Regions from separate parts of the Lysinibacillus sp. GJ-1 genome, predicted to be linked through region 3. Evidence: a T-box and tRNA genes for the amino acid it is inferred to sense, from the RefSeq annotation. Region 3 holds a T-box; the other regions hold tRNA genes.
The links. The T-box of region 3 lies ahead of leuS (leucine--tRNA ligase). A T-box ahead of a tRNA ligase gene usually reads a tRNA of that ligase, here a tRNA-Leu.
Positions count from the first base shown of each region.

Region 1 (5,082 bases), 1.2 Mb from region 3:
AAGAGGCAAGCCTCTTGGTTTGGGCTCTTCCCGTTTCGCTCGCCGCTACTCAGGGAATCGATTTTTCTTTCTCTTCCTCCAGGTACTTAGATGTTTCAGTTCCCTGGGTCTGCCTTCAAGACGCTATGTATTCACGTCAAGATACTACGCGATTAAACGTAGTGGGTTCCCCCATTCGGAAATCTCCGGATCAAAGCTCACTTACAGCTCCCCGAAGCATATCGGTGTTAGTGCCGTCCTTCTTCGGCTCCTAGTGCCAAGGCATTCGCCGTGCGCCCTTAATAACTTAACCTAGTTATTAAGCCTATAAAAAACTTAAAAAATAAATGTGTTTGTTACAATTTCAATGTCGTTTTATCCAGTTTTCAAAGAACAAATAAAAATTGGTGGAGCCTAGCGGGATCGAACCGCTGACCTCCTGCGTGCAAGGCAGGCGCTCTCCCAGCTGAGCTACCAAGAGGTTATATATGGTGGCCTAAATGGACTCGAACCATCGACCTCACGCTTATCAGGCGTGCGCTCTAACCAGCTGAGCTATAGGCCTCTTGGAAGTTTTATAAAGTTAGTTATAAACCTTCAAAACTGAACGCAAAACGTAATCTTACAAACCCAAGGTTTGTATTCCGAAAATATCCTTAGAAAGGAGGTGATCCAGCCGCACCTTCCGATACGGCTACCTTGTTACGACTTCACCCCAATCATCTATCCCACCTTCGGCGGCTGGCTCCAAAAGGTTACCTCACCGACTTCGGGTGTTACAAACTCTCGTGGTGTGACGGGCGGTGTGTACAAGGCCGGGAACGTATTCACCGCGGCATGCTGATCCGCGATTACTAGCGATTCCGGCTTCATGTAGGCGAGTTGCAGCCTACAATCCGAACTGAGAACGACTTTATCGGATTAGCTCCCTCTCGCGAGTTGGCAACCGTTTGTATCGTCCATTGTAGCACGTGTGTAGCCCAGGTCATAAGGGGCATGATGATTTGACGTCATCCCCACCTTCCTCCGGTTTGTCACCGGCAGTCACCTTAGAGTGCCCAACTAAATGATGGCAACTAAGATCAAGGGTTGCGCTCGTTGCGGGACTTAACCCAACATCTCACGACACGAGCTGACGACAACCATGCACCACCTGTCACCGTTGTCCCCGAAGGGAAAACCATATCTCTACAGTGGTCAACGGGATGTCAAGACCTGGTAAGGTTCTTCGCGTTGCTTCGAATTAAACCACATGCTCCACCGCTTGTGCGGTCCCGTCAATTCCTTTGAGTTTCAGTCTTGCGACCGTACTCCCCAGGCGGAGTGCTTAATGCGTTAGCTGCAGCACTAAGGGGCGGAAACCCCTAACACTTAGCACTCATCGTTTACGGCGTGGACTACCAGGGTATCTAATCCTGTTTGCTCCCCACGCTTTCGCGCCTCAGTGTCAGTTACAGACCAGATAGTCGCCTTCGCCACTGGTGTTCCTCCAAATCTCTACGCATTTCACCGCTACACTTGGAATTCCACTATCCTCTTCTGCACTCAAGTCTCCCAGTTTCCAATGACCCTCCACGGTTGAGCCGTGGGCTTTCACATCAGACTTAAGAAACCACCTGCGCGCGCTTTACGCCCAATAATTCCGGACAACGCTTGCCACCTACGTATTACCGCGGCTGCTGGCACGTAGTTAGCCGTGGCTTTCTAATAAGGTACCGTCAAGGTACAGCCAGTTACTACTGTACTTGTTCTTCCCTTACAACAGAGTTTTACGAACCGAAATCCTTCTTCACTCACGCGGCGTTGCTCCATCAGGCTTTCGCCCATTGTGGAAGATTCCCTACTGCTGCCTCCCGTAGGAGTCTGGCCGTGTCTCAGTCCCAGTGTGGTACCGATCACCCTCTCAGGTCGGCTACGCATCGTTGCCTTGGTGAGCCGTTACCTCACCAACTAGCTAATGCGCCGCGGCCATCCTATAGCGACAGCCGAAACCGTCTTTCAGTATTGTCCCATGAGGGACGATAGATTATTCGGTATTAGCCCCGGTTTCCCGGAGTTATCCCAAACTATAGGGTAGGTTGCCCACGTGTTACTCACCCGTCCGCCGCTAACGTCAAAGGAGCAAGCTCCTTCTCTGTTCGCTCGACTTGCATGTATTAGGCACGCCGCCAGCGTTCGTCCTGAGCCAGGATCAAACTCTCCATAAAAGAAATTTGATTAGCTCAAATTGTTTTGCTGGCATCAATTTTGATGTCCAAATTTTTGTTTCGTTCACTAACGAAGTTAGCTAATAAAAACTATATTGATTACGTTTTGCTTGTTCAGTTTTCAAGGTTCATATATAAAAATTGGTGGAGCCTAGCGGGATCGAACCGCTGACCTCCTGCGTGCAAGGCAGGCGCTCTCCCAGCTGAGCTAAGCCATAAAGTATATTTTAGGAAATGGTCGGGAAGACAGGATTCGAACCTGCGACCCCTTGGTCCCAAACCAAGTGCTCTACCAAGCTGAGCTACTTCCCGTTCATTTATTGGCGCGCCCGGCAGGAGTCGAACCCACAACCTTCTGATCCGTAGTCAGACGCTCTATCCAATTGAGCTACGGGCGCTAAATATTAAAAATGGTGCCGAGGTAGGAATCGAACCGGCACGGTAGTCACCTACCGCAGGATTTTAAGTCCTGTGCGTCTGCCAGTTCCGCCACCCCGGCACATTTGGAGCGGAAGACGAGGTTCGAACTCGCGACCCCCACCTTGGCAAGGTGGTGTTCTACCACTGAACTACTTCCGCATGTGCATAAGATTATTTATCCTGGCAATTATAAATTTGAAATATAGATGATGCGGGTGAAGGGAGTCGAACCCCACGCCTCGCGGCGCTAGATCCTAAGTCTAGTGCGTCTGCCAATTCCGCCACACCCGCATATTATTGTTGGCAATTAAAATGGTGAGCCATGAAGGACTCGAACCTTCGACCCTCTGATTAAAAGTCAGATGCTCTACCAACTGAGCTAATGGCTCAAAAAATGGTGCCGGCTATAGGAATCGAACCCACGACCTACTGATTACAAGTCAGTTGCTCTACCTGCTGAGCTAAACCGGCATATGGTGGAGGATGACGGGCTCGAACCGCCGACCCTCTGCTTGTAAGGCAGATGCTCTCCCAGCTGAGCTAATCCTCCTGGGTATTATGCCTAGCGACGTCCTACTCTCACAGGGGAAGCCCCAACTACCATCGGCGCTAAAGAGCTTAACTTCCGTGTTCGGTATGGGAACGGGTGTGACCTCTTTGCCATCATCACTAGACTATTTAAAAGACAAGATTCATTATAACATAAATTATTATAATTACAAGCTTTTTTTAAAACTTGCTTGTTCTTTCAAAACTGGATAAACGGTTCATTGAATGTTTCAAACTTTTTTTGGTTAAGTCCTCGATCGATTAGTATTCGTCAGCTCCATGTGTCACCACACTTCCACCTCGAACCTATCTACCTCATCGTCTTTGAGGGATCTTACTTACTTGCGTAATGGGAAATCTCATCTTGAGGGGGGCTTCATGCTTAGATGCTTTCAGCACTTATCCCGTCCACACATAGCTACCCAGCGATGCCTTTGGCAAGACAACTGGTACACCAGCGGTGTGTCCATCCCGGTCCTCTCGTACTAAGGACAGCTCCTCTCAAATTTCCTACGCCCACGACGGATAGGGACCGAACTGTCTCACGACGTTCTGAACCCAGCTCGCGTACCGCTTTAATGGGCGAACAGCCCAACCCTTGGGACCGACTACAGCCCCAGGATGCGATGAGCCGACATCGAGGTGCCAAACCTCCCCGTCGATGTGGACTCTTGGGGAGATAAGCCTGTTATCCCCGGGGTAGCTTTTATCCGTTGAGCGATGGTACCTTCCATGCGGAACCACCGGATCACTAAGCCCGTCTTTCGACCCTGCTCGACTTGTAGGTCTCGCAGTCAAGCTCCCTTGTGCCTTTACACTCTACGAATGATTTCCAACCATTCTGAGGGAACCTTTGGGCGCCTCCGTTACCTTTTAGGAGGCGACCGCCCCAGTCAAACTGTCCGCCTGACACTGTCTCCTGCCCCGCTAAGGGGCATGGGTTAGAATTTCAATACAACCAGGGTAGTATCCCACCGACGCCTCCTTCGAAGCTGGCGCTCCGAGATCTCTGGCTCCTACCTATCCTGTACAAGTTGTACCAAAATTCAATATCAGGCTACAGTAAAGCTCCACGGGGTCTTTCCGTCCTGTCGCGGGTAACCTGCATCTTCACAGGTACTATAATTTCACCGAGTCTCTCGTTGAGACAGTGCCCAGATCGTTACGCCTTTCGTGCGGGTCGGAACTTACCCGACAAGGAATTTCGCTACCTTAGGACCGTTATAGTTACTACCGCCGTTTACTGGGGCTTCAATTCGCAGCTTCGCTTGCGCTAACCACTCCTCTTAACCTTCCAGCACCGGGCAGGCGTCAGCCCCTATACGTCACCTTACGGTTTTGCAGAGACCTGTGTTTTTGCTAAACAGTCGCCTGGGCCTATTCACTGCGGCTCTCATGCGCTTGCACGCTCAAGAGCACCCCTTCTCCCGAAGTTACGGGGTCATTTTGCCGAGTTCCTTAACGAGAGTTCTCTCGCACACCTTAGGATTCTCTCCTCGACTACCTGTGTCGGTTTGCGGTACGGGCACCTCTCACCTCGATAGAGGCTTTTCTTGGCAGTGTGAAATCAGGAACTTCGTCCATACGGACTCGCCATCACAGCTCAACGTTACAGTGTGCGGATTTGCCTACACACACGCCTTACTGCTTGGACGCGCACAACCAACGGCGCGCTTACCCTATCCTACTGCGTCCCCCCATTTCTCAAACGGTGAGGAGGTGGTACAGGAATATCAACCTGTTGTCCATCGCCTACGCCTATCCTCGGCTTAGGTCCCGACTAACCCTGAGCGGACGAGCCTTCCTCAGGAAACCTTAGTCATACGGTGGACGGGATTCTCACCCGTCTTTCGCTACTCATACCGGCATTCTCACTTCTAAGCGCTCCACCAGTCCTTCCGGTCTGACTTCAACGCACTTAGAACGC
Region 1 is NZ_CP088912.1:115,845-120,926, reverse strand. Features, by position in the region: rRNA gene LO754_RS00590 (23S ribosomal RNA) at 1-292, opposite strand, end outside; tRNA gene LO754_RS00585 (tRNA-Ile) at 469-543, opposite strand; rRNA gene LO754_RS00580 (16S ribosomal RNA) at 640-2,186, opposite strand; tRNA gene LO754_RS00575 (tRNA-Pro) at 2,422-2,498, opposite strand; tRNA gene LO754_RS00570 (tRNA-Arg) at 2,508-2,584, opposite strand; tRNA gene LO754_RS00565 (tRNA-Leu) at 2,598-2,685, opposite strand; tRNA gene LO754_RS00560 (tRNA-Gly) at 2,691-2,765, opposite strand; tRNA gene LO754_RS00555 (tRNA-Leu) at 2,817-2,897, opposite strand; tRNA gene LO754_RS00550 (tRNA-Lys) at 2,920-2,995, opposite strand; tRNA gene LO754_RS00545 (tRNA-Thr) at 3,002-3,077, opposite strand; tRNA gene LO754_RS00540 (tRNA-Val) at 3,081-3,156, opposite strand; rRNA gene rrf (5S ribosomal RNA) at 3,167-3,280, opposite strand; rRNA gene LO754_RS00530 (23S ribosomal RNA) at 3,397-5,082, opposite strand, start outside.
Region 1: it has a tRNA-Leu gene. The T-box ahead of leuS (leucine--tRNA ligase) is inferred to sense a tRNA for this amino acid. The anticodon was not compared.

Region 2 (5,082 bases), 630 kb from region 3:
AGGTAGTGATAATGTGGAACAAAAACAAATGTACCAGCTTATTGCAAAGGATGTAGCAATTAAACCAAATCAAGCAGAGGCAGTAATAAAATTACTGGATGAAGGTAACACCGTCCCGTTTATTGCGCGCTATCGAAAAGAAGCTACTGGCTCTTTGGATGAGGTACAAATAAAAGCTGTAGAAGATCGTTATCATTACATACAGCAACTTGAACAACGTAAAGAAGAGGTTCTTCGTTTAATTCAAGAACAAGATAAGCTTACGCCAGAGCTGGAACAAGCCATCCAAGTGGCGACGGTATTACAACGTGTTGAAGATTTATATCGCCCATATAAGCAAAAACGACGTACGAAAGCGACTATCGCAAAGGAAAAAGGGTTGGAGCCTCTAGCTGATCTCCTGCTAGAGTATCGTAGTGAAGCGTTAGTCCAATTAGCTCAAGATTTTGTTGATATGGAGAATGTTGCAACAGTGGAAGATGCAATTGCTGGAGCACGTGACATTTTAGCAGAGCGCTTTGCTGATGATGCAAGTATACGGCAGAAAATCCGTACTTTTTCTTGGAAAGAGGGCATGCTGACTACCGCTTTAAAAAATGCGGAACTAGATGAAAAAAAGGTTTTTGAAATGTATTACGAATATGAAGAGCCTGTCAACCGCATTGTTCCTCATCGTATTTTAGCTGTCAATCGTGGGGAGAAGGAGGATGTCTTAAAGGTTGCTATCCAAGTACCGATAGATCGAGTACTGATGATTATGTGGAAAGAGTGGATACCAGCAACAGGTTTCTCACCTGCCATTGCAGAGGTGAAACTTGCAATAGAGGATTCCTATAAACGATTAATTCAACCATCGATTGAGAGAGAGTTACGTAATGAATTAACGGAAAAAGCAGAGGCGCAAGCGATTCATATTTTCTCGGAAAATCTCCGCAATCTTTTACTACAGCCACCGTTAAAAGGTAAGTATGTACTAGGGGTGGATCCTGCCTATCGTACGGGTTGTAAATTAGCTGTTGTTGATGAGACGGGTAAAATGCTAGAAGTTACGGCGATTTACCCACATCCGCCAAAGCCAGATGTAGCAAAATCAAAAGCAGTTGTGAAAGAGATTTTAGCGAAATATCCTATTACAATCATTGCGATTGGTAATGGGACAGCCTCGCGCGAAACTGAGCAATTTATTGCCGATGTTTTAAGTGAAGTGAATACAGATGTGGCCTATATTATTGTCAACGAAGCCGGTGCATCCGTATATTCAGCGTCGGAGGTTGCGCGTGCTGAGTTTCCTGATTTGCAAGTAGAGCAACGGAGCGCGGTGTCCATTGCACGACGTTTGCAGGACCCATTGTCGGAATTAGTAAAAATTGAGCCAAAGGCAGTAGGTGTTGGGCAATATCAGCATGATGTTTCTCAAAAGAAATTATCAGAGTCATTAACATTTATAGTAGAAACAGCGGTCAACCAAGTCGGTGTCGATGTCAATACAGCATCAGCCTCTTTATTGCAATATGTTTCAGGGTTATCGAAAACCGTTGCCGAAAACATTGTAAAAGTACGAGAAGAAAATGGGCAATTCACAACTCGTGCGCAACTGAAGAAAATTCCTCGCCTCGGTGCAAAAACGTATGAGCAAGCAATAGGGTTTTTACGTGTGCCTGAAGCGAAAAATCCATTCGATGCGACAGGTATTCACCCAGAAAGCTACAATATTGCAGAGCAAATTTTAGAAGCGGCTCACATAAATAAAAAAGAACTAGGAACACAAAAGGCAGAGGAAGCAATTGCAGCACTTAATGTTCAAGCGTTAAGCGAAAGTCTAGGGATTGGCGTTGTTACTGTTCAGGATATTGTAGATACTTTAATGAAACCAAGCCGTGACCCGCGTGATGCTTTCCCACAACCATTACTTAAAACGGATGTTTTAAAAATGGAAGATTTACAAGTAGGAATGGAATTACAAGGTACTGTACGGAATGTCGTCGATTTTGGTGCATTCGTTGATATTGGTGTAAAACAAGATGGGCTTGTGCATATTTCCAAGTTGCAAAAAAAACGTATTAAACATCCATTAGAGGTTGTGGCATTAGGTGATATTGTCACAGTATGGGTGGAACAAATAGAGGTAAACAAAGGCCTTATTTCATTAACGATGCTTCCTCCAGAAAAACAAATGGTTGAAGTGTAATAATTTCTTACCACACTGTCTATACTGCGCAGTGTGGTATTCTTATTGTTAGAGGTGATGAAATTGAACAATGAGGAACTGCAACAGCTTGTAAGTCGAATTTCATTAGAAAGTTTTCATAAACCCTTTATGCATCGTGCATACTTTAATCCAAGGCTGCGTACAACAGGTGGGCGTTATCTTTTGCAATCCCACCATATTGAAATCAATCCAAAGGCGTTTGAAATATATGGTGTTAGAGAGGTAGAGGGGATCATTCTTCATGAATTATGTCATTACCACTTGCACCTTGAAGGAAGGGGCTATCAACATCGTGATAAAGATTTTCGAGCGTTGTTAAAAAGTGAATGCCCCTCGATTTTGTTCAGCGTTGCAAATACCTAAATCTCGTAGCAAAAAACAGCGTCCTCACTATACATATGAATGTATACAATGTCACCAAAGGTATGTTAGAAAAATTAGATTCAATGTGAACAGATACTGTTGTGGCAAGTGTTCAGGGCAATTAATGATAGTTGAGTAAAAAAAATTTTAAAAAAGGGTTGACGTTTATTCAGCTAATCCCTATAATAGTAAAAGTCGACAAGATAAAGCCGACAACACAATATGATTATTCCGAAGTAGCTCAGTTGGTAGTAGCACCTGACTGTTAATCAGGTTGTCGCAGGTTCGAGTCCTGCCTTCGGAGCCATGGCCCCTTGGTCAAGCGGTTAAGACACCGCCCTTTCACGGCGGTAACACGGGTTCGAATCCCGTAGGGGTCATTTTCATAAATAGATAATTGTAACATTGGTCCCGTGGTGTAGCGGTTAACATGCCTGCCTGTCACGCAGGAGATCGCCGGTTCGATCCCGGTCGGGACCGCCACTTATTGGGGTATAGCCAAGCGGTAAGGCAACGGATTTTGATTCCGTCATGCCTAGGTTCGAATCCTAGTACCCCAGCCATTCATTTCTTAATATGAGCCATTAGCTCAGTTGGTAGAGCATCTGACTTTTAATCAGAGGGTCGAAGGTTCGAGTCCTTCATGGCTCATCTTTTTTAAGAAAAAGGTTGAAAATTCGAATTATCATTGTATAATAAGAAGGTTCCTATTTTTTTGAATGCGGTCGTGGCGGAACGGCAGACGCGCTAGGTTGAGGGCCTAGTGGGGGCAACCCCGTGGAGGTTCAAGTCCTCTCGGCCGCACCAAGTCAGTTCAGTTATTTAACACATGCGCCCGTAGCTCAATTGGATAGAGCGTCTGACTACGGATCAGAAGGTTGTGGGTTCGACTCCTGCCGGGCGCGCCATAATACATTTTAATAATTGCGGGTGTAGTTTAATGGTAAAACCTCAGCCTTCCAAGCTGATGTCGTGAGTTCGATTCTCATCACCCGCTCCAAAAATATTTAAAAAAATTGTTGACATCATTAACGTAAAATGTTAAGATGTAAAAGTCGCTGAAACAAACGGCAACAAAATGAACCTTGAAAACTGAACAAGCAAAACGTAATCAATATAGTTTTTACTAGCTAACTTTGTTAGTGAACGAAACAAAATTTTGGACATCAAAATTGATGCCAGCAAAACAATTTGAGCTAATCAAATTTCTTTTATGGAGAGTTTGATCCTGGCTCAGGACGAACGCTGGCGGCGTGCCTAATACATGCAAGTCGAGCGAACAGAGAAGGAGCTTGCTCCTTTGACGTTAGCGGCGGACGGGTGAGTAACACGTGGGCAACCTACCCTATAGTTTGGGATAACTCCGGGAAACCGGGGCTAATACCGAATAATCTTTTGTCCCTCATGGGACAATACTGAAAGACGGCATCTCGCTGTCGCTATAGGATACCGCGGCGCATTAGCTAGTTGGTGAGGTAACGGCTCACCAAGGCAACGATGCGTAGCCGACCTGAGAGGGGTCACCACACTGGGACTGAGACACCCAGACTCCTACGGGAGGCAGCAGTAGGGAATCTTCCACAATGGGCGAAAGCCTGATGGAGCAACGCCGCGTGAGTGAAGAAGGATTTCGGTTCGTAAAACTCTGTTGTAAGGGAAGAACAAGTACAGTAGTAACTGGCTGTACCTTGACGGTACCTTATTAGAAAGCCACGGCTAACTACGTGCCAGCAGCCGCGGTAATACGTAGGTGGCAAGCGTTGTCCGGAATTATTGGGCGTAAAGCGCGCGCAGGTGGTTTCTTAAGTCTGATGTGAAAGCCCACGGCTCAACCGTGGAGGGTCATTGGAAACTGGGAGACTTGAGTGCAGAAGAGGATAGTGGAATTCCAAGTGTAGCGGTGAAATGCGTAGAGATTTGGAGGAACACCAGTGGCGAAGGCGACTATCTGGTCTGTAACTGACACTGAGGCGCGAAAGCGTGGGGAGCAAACAGGATTAGATACCCTGGTAGTCCACGCCGTAAACGATGAGTGCTAAGTGTTAGGGGGTTTCCGCCCCTTAGTGCTGCAGCTAACGCATTAAGCACTCCGCCTGGGGAGTACGGTCGCAAGACTGAAACTCAAAGGAATTGACGGGGTACCGCACAAGCGGTGGAGCATGTGGTTTAATTCGAAGCAACGCGAAGAACCTTACCAGGTCTTGACATCCCGTTGACCACTGTAGAGATATGGTTTTCCCTTCGGGGACAACGGTGACAGGTGGTGCATGGTTGTCGTCAGCTCGTGTCGTGAGATGTTGGGTTAAGTCCCGCAACGAGCGCAACCCTTGATCTTAGTTGCCATCATTTAGTTGGGCACTCTAAGGTGACTGCCGGTGACAAACCGGAGGAAGGTGGGGATGACGTCAAATCATCATGCCCCTTATGACCTGGGCTACACACGTGCTACAATGGACGATACAAACGGTTGCCAACTCGCGAGAGGGAGCTAATCCGATAAAGTCGTTCTC
Region 2 is NZ_CP088912.1:4,254,967-4,260,048, reverse strand. Features, by position in the region: gene LO754_RS21185 (Tex family protein) at 14-2,188, shown strand; partial or broken gene LO754_RS21180 (SprT family protein) at 2,252-2,711, shown strand; tRNA gene LO754_RS21175 (tRNA-Asn) at 2,803-2,879, shown strand; tRNA gene LO754_RS21170 (tRNA-Glu) at 2,881-2,952, shown strand; tRNA gene LO754_RS21165 (tRNA-Asp) at 2,980-3,055, shown strand; tRNA gene LO754_RS21160 (tRNA-Gln) at 3,061-3,135, shown strand; tRNA gene LO754_RS21155 (tRNA-Lys) at 3,151-3,223, shown strand; tRNA gene LO754_RS21150 (tRNA-Leu) at 3,294-3,379, shown strand; tRNA gene LO754_RS21145 (tRNA-Arg) at 3,404-3,480, shown strand; tRNA gene LO754_RS21140 (tRNA-Gly) at 3,499-3,572, shown strand; rRNA gene LO754_RS21135 (16S ribosomal RNA) at 3,783-5,082, shown strand, end outside.
Region 2: it has a tRNA-Leu gene. The T-box ahead of leuS (leucine--tRNA ligase) is inferred to sense a tRNA for this amino acid. The anticodon was not compared.

Region 3 (5,082 bases):
ACAACCAAGCGTCCTGATTTTACGTATGGGAAAAGTGCCATTTATGGACTCCACAGGTGAGTCTTATTTTAGCAATATCGTGGAGAACTTTACAAAGCGTGGTGGCAAGGTCTTCGTCACGGGCATACAAGAGGACTTAAAACTAGCGCTTATGCGTAATGGATTATATGCTCAAATTGGACAAGATCATTTTTTTGAACATACAGGAGAAGCTATAAATAGAGCATTGACACATTTAGATATGAATAAATGCCTTGGTTGTAAACATTTCGCTTTCCATGAATGTGCTGACTTTTCGAGTGACAGGCACGGAAAAGATTCTGACAATTGATGACGATTGAACAGGAAAGCTCCACACGATGGATTGTCGTGTGGAGCTTTCCTATTGGGGTGCTACATTACATGATTTGCTTTCATGTTCCTCGCAATATTGGCAGTAAGATAGTGAGTGGCATTGCGATGTTTGAAGAAAAAAGCTATTGAGAATACTTGTATCAAAGAAGGGGAAGCTTGAAGATATAGGATGCTTGTAGAGATAATACGAGCTATAAGGATAGTCCTCCATTTTGTCAACCATAGGGGGAGACGTTGAGATAGGATTGCGGTGAATATAGCGACTAACACTAAGCATGTCGAGTTGTGAGGGAACAAGGTCTGCAAAATATCGACTCTCATATAGATGACCGCAATAGTTGTACTTCTTTTTAAAGTAATTGCTGTAACGCCAATTAACATTGGCCATCACTTTGCCTAGTGGCACTTTGGGTGAACGAATCAGCAGGTGATAGTGGTTAGTCATAACGCAATAGGCAACAATCGTAAACGAATATTTGTGATAAGCATATTGTAATACACGAAAGAAAGCTTCGTAATCTGCTACATTGTGAAAAATAGTTTGACGATTGTTACCGCGTACTACTACATGATGATAATGATCTGGGGACCAAAGCCGTTTTTTTCTTGGCACACGCTATTGCCTCCTTTGCTTTTTTCTTTAGCATAAAAAAGCATGTAAAGAACGTCAATTAGACGGGAGTTACGAAAGTAATGACTATTTTTATTTTTCATGTGCATAGAAGGTTGAAATGAAAAATTGTTGGTGAAAATAAGCATAGAAAAAATTTTTTTGATAATTGTGTGGAAATTGTGTGCGTGTCAGGCACCATAAAAAGATGCTTGTGCTTTTCAGAACTTTCCATTAGAATAAATGCAATACATGTAAAGACATTGATGAGGAATAGTAAATTTGTGGTTCTTTTTAGAGAGCTAGCGGTTGGTGGAAGCTAGTAAGGATGCAAATTGAACTCGCCTGCTGAGTCTGCATACGTAATATGAAATTTTACGTTTGCCGTTATTTCCGCGTTAAGGAAGCTTGAGCCGAGTGTAATCACTAATTTGGGTGGTACCGCGGGAGTTAAGAATACTCTCGTCCCTTTCTAACAAAGAAAGGGGCGAGTTTTTTTATTTTTTAAATATTTTGTCAATTCTTACGATAAGTGGTACTGCACATACTATAAGGAGGAAAAATAATGAGCTTTAATCATCAACAAATTGAAAAAAAGTGGCAACAGTATTGGGATGTCAACAAAACATTCAAAACAGAAAATGAAATGGATAAACCGAAATTTTATGCGCTTGATATGTTCCCTTACCCATCAGGTTCGGGACTTCACGTAGGACATCCAGAAGGTTATACAGCGACAGATATCCTTTCACGTTTCAAACGTATGCAAGGCTTTAATGTTCTACATCCGATGGGATGGGATGCATTTGGATTACCTGCCGAGCAATATGCACTTGATACTGGGAATGACCCAGCAGAATTTACAGCAAAAAATATTGCGACATTTAAACGTCAAATTCAAGAGTTAGGCTTTAGTTATGACTGGGATCGTGAAATTAACACTACAGATCCAGAATACTACAAATGGACACAATGGATTTTCATTCAATTATATAAAAAGGGCTTAGCTTATGTAGATGAAGTGGCGGTAAACTGGTGCCCAGCTCTAGGTACAGTGCTTGCGAATGAAGAAGTTATCGATGGGAAGTCTGAACGTGGCGGACATCCAGTAGAACGTCGTCCAATGAAACAATGGATACTTAAAATTACAGCTTATGCGGATCGTTTAATCGACGATTTAGAAGAAGTAGATTGGCCAGAATCCATTAAAGACATGCAACGTAACTGGATTGGTCGTTCGGAAGGTGCAGAAGTAACATTTAGCATCGAAGGGTCGGACAAAAACTTTACGGTATTTACAACACGCCCTGATACGCTATTCGGTGCAACATATACAGTGCTTGCACCAGAGCATAAACTAGTGGCTGAAATTACAACAGCTGAACAACAAGCTGCTGTCAATGCATATCTTGAAAAAGTAAAAATGAAATCAGACTTAGAGCGTACAGATTTAGCCAAAGAAAAAACAGGTGTATTTACAGGCGCTTATGCAGTAAATCCGATTAACGGCAAAAAAGTACCAATTTGGATTGCTGATTATGTGTTAGCGACGTACGGAACTGGTGCGATTATGGCTGTTCCTGCACATGACGAACGTGATTATGAATTTGCTAAAGAGTTTGGTTTAGACATCGTTGCTGTACTTGAAGGTGGAGATATCGACAAAGAAGCATTTACAGGTGACGGTCAGCACATTAACTCTGATTTCCTTGATGGTTTAAATAAAGCAGATGGTATTGCAAAGGCGATTGAATGGCTAGAGGAAAAAGGTGTAGGGGAGAAAAAGGTATCTTATCGTCTTCGTGACTGGCTATTCTCTCGTCAACGTTATTGGGGTGAGCCAATCCCAATGATCCATTGGGAAGATGGTACAACAACTCCAGTTCCAGAAGCGGAGTTACCATTAATGCTTCCAAAAACAGATAATATTCGTCCATCTGGAACAGGGGAATCACCATTAGCGAATATTACGGATTGGGTAAATGTTGTAGATCCTGAAACAGGCAAAAAAGGTCGTCGTGAAACCAATACAATGCCACAATGGGCAGGTTCTAGCTGGTACTTCCTACGATATATTGACCCTAACAACAAAGAAGCGATTGCTGATCCAGAGTTACTAAAACGTTGGTTACCGGTTGATATTTATATTGGTGGAGCAGAACATGCAGTATTGCATTTACTATACGCGCGCTTCTGGCATAAAGTACTATACGATTTAGGTGTAGTGCACACGAAAGAGCCATTCCAAAAATTATTTAACCAAGGTATGATTCTTGGTGAAGGTAATGAAAAAATGTCTAAATCAAAAGGCAATGTCGTGAACCCTGATGAAATCATAGAGTCACACGGTGCAGATACACTACGACTTTATGAAATGTTCATGGGTCCATTAGAGGCTTCAGTTGCATGGTCTACTAATGGTTTAGACGGTGCTCGTCGTTTCTTAGACCGCATCTGGCGTTTGTTTGTCAACGAAGAAGGTACGCTATCAGCGAAAGTGCAAACTTCAGACGATAAGTTTTTAGAAAAGTCATATCACCAAACAGTGAAAAAAGTGACAGAAGACTACGAAGGGATTCGCTTCAATACTGCTATTTCACAAATGATGGTCTTTATTAATGACTGCTACAAAGCAGAAGTACTTCCAACAGCCTATGCTGAAGGATTTGTGAAAATACTAGCACCAATCGCTCCGCATATTGCTGAAGAGCTATGGCAACTATTAGGTCATGAAAATACATTATCTTATGAAGAATGGCCAGCGTATGATGAGTCTAAGCTTGTGGACGATGAAGTGGAAGTTGCTGTTCAAGTGGCAGGTAAAGTACGTGCGAAAATTATCGTAGCAAAAGATGCTTCAAAAGAAGAAATTGAAAAAGTAGCATTAGCCGATGAAAAAGTACAAGAATATATGGCGGGCAAAAACTTGGTAAAAATTATTGTTATCCCAGGAAAGCTTGTTAATATTGTTGTTAAATAATTAAACAAGAAGCCGTGAAATACGTTGTAAGAAGCGTACTTCACGGCTTTTTTTTATAAATGTCGTTGGGAATAGGAACATTACATGCATTGCGATAAACGAGCCACGTATACAGGGATTGAGCGGAAAGGAAGCAAACAGTATCTTGCTAACAATGAAGAGGTCGACACGTAATGGAAGAAATAGTGGCAGGAATTCAAACGTATGGTAGATGCTACATCGAAAGTAGCACAATTATAAAGTACAAGCATCAACGCCAACAGATAAATCATATCGAGCGAAAAATATGGCACAAGCATGTAACCTAAAAGGCAAATGTTTAGGAGTTAATGTTAGTTATGGACGAAATAGAAAACAGCTCTAAGCAAATTAGAATGTAAGAAATAGGGACGATTCTAAAGTTTTAAAACGATGCTACGAAAAAAAGTGTCCGAAGCGGGGGCACTTTTTTTGTTAAAGTGAAACCAACTTTAAAAATTTTACGACTATAGGATGAATGAATAAAGGAGGGGCTCAAGTGAGTGAGCATTTAACAGCCATTATGGAAGAGCACGGCGAGTATTGCCTTCGTGTGGCCTATTTATATGTACGAGATTGGTCGATTGCAGAAGAAATCGTACAAGATGTATTTCTCGCCTACTATTTGCAACAGCATCGCTTTGAACAAAGAGCTTCGCTTAAAACTTATTTAGTAAAAATTACAGTACATAAAAGTCATGATTATTTAAGAAGCTGGAAAAATAAACGTCATCAATTACTTAGCAAATTTCATTTTGGTATTAGTAAAAGAACGCCAGAAAGCGATGTCATTAAAGCGGCGGAACGAGTTACATTGCAAGCGGCATTATTTGAGTTACCTATTACTTATCGGGAAGTATTGATTCTTTATTATTATCAGGAATTAAAAGTACGTGAAATTGCAGATGTACTAGGTAGTACAGAAAATACAGTGAAAACGAGGTTGCGTAGAGCGAGACAACTGTTACAAAACAAACTCGAACGAAGCGATTGGGAGGTGCTAGGCGATGACATCTTTTAAAAAGAAGCTGAATGAGGAAATAGGCGAAACACCACGTTTTACAAAAGGATTAAAGGAGCGCATTGTGCACCAAGCCGCACAACAACAGTACAAACAAAT
Region 3 is NZ_CP088912.1:3,628,373-3,633,454, reverse strand. Features, by position in the region: gene LO754_RS17900 (sulfate permease) at 1-331, shown strand, start outside; gene LO754_RS17895 (transposase) at 383-967, opposite strand; T-box leader at 1,219-1,437, shown strand; gene leuS (leucine--tRNA ligase) at 1,530-3,944, shown strand; gene LO754_RS17885 (sigma-70 family RNA polymerase sigma factor) at 4,462-4,983, shown strand; gene LO754_RS17880 (hypothetical protein) at 4,970-5,082, shown strand, end outside.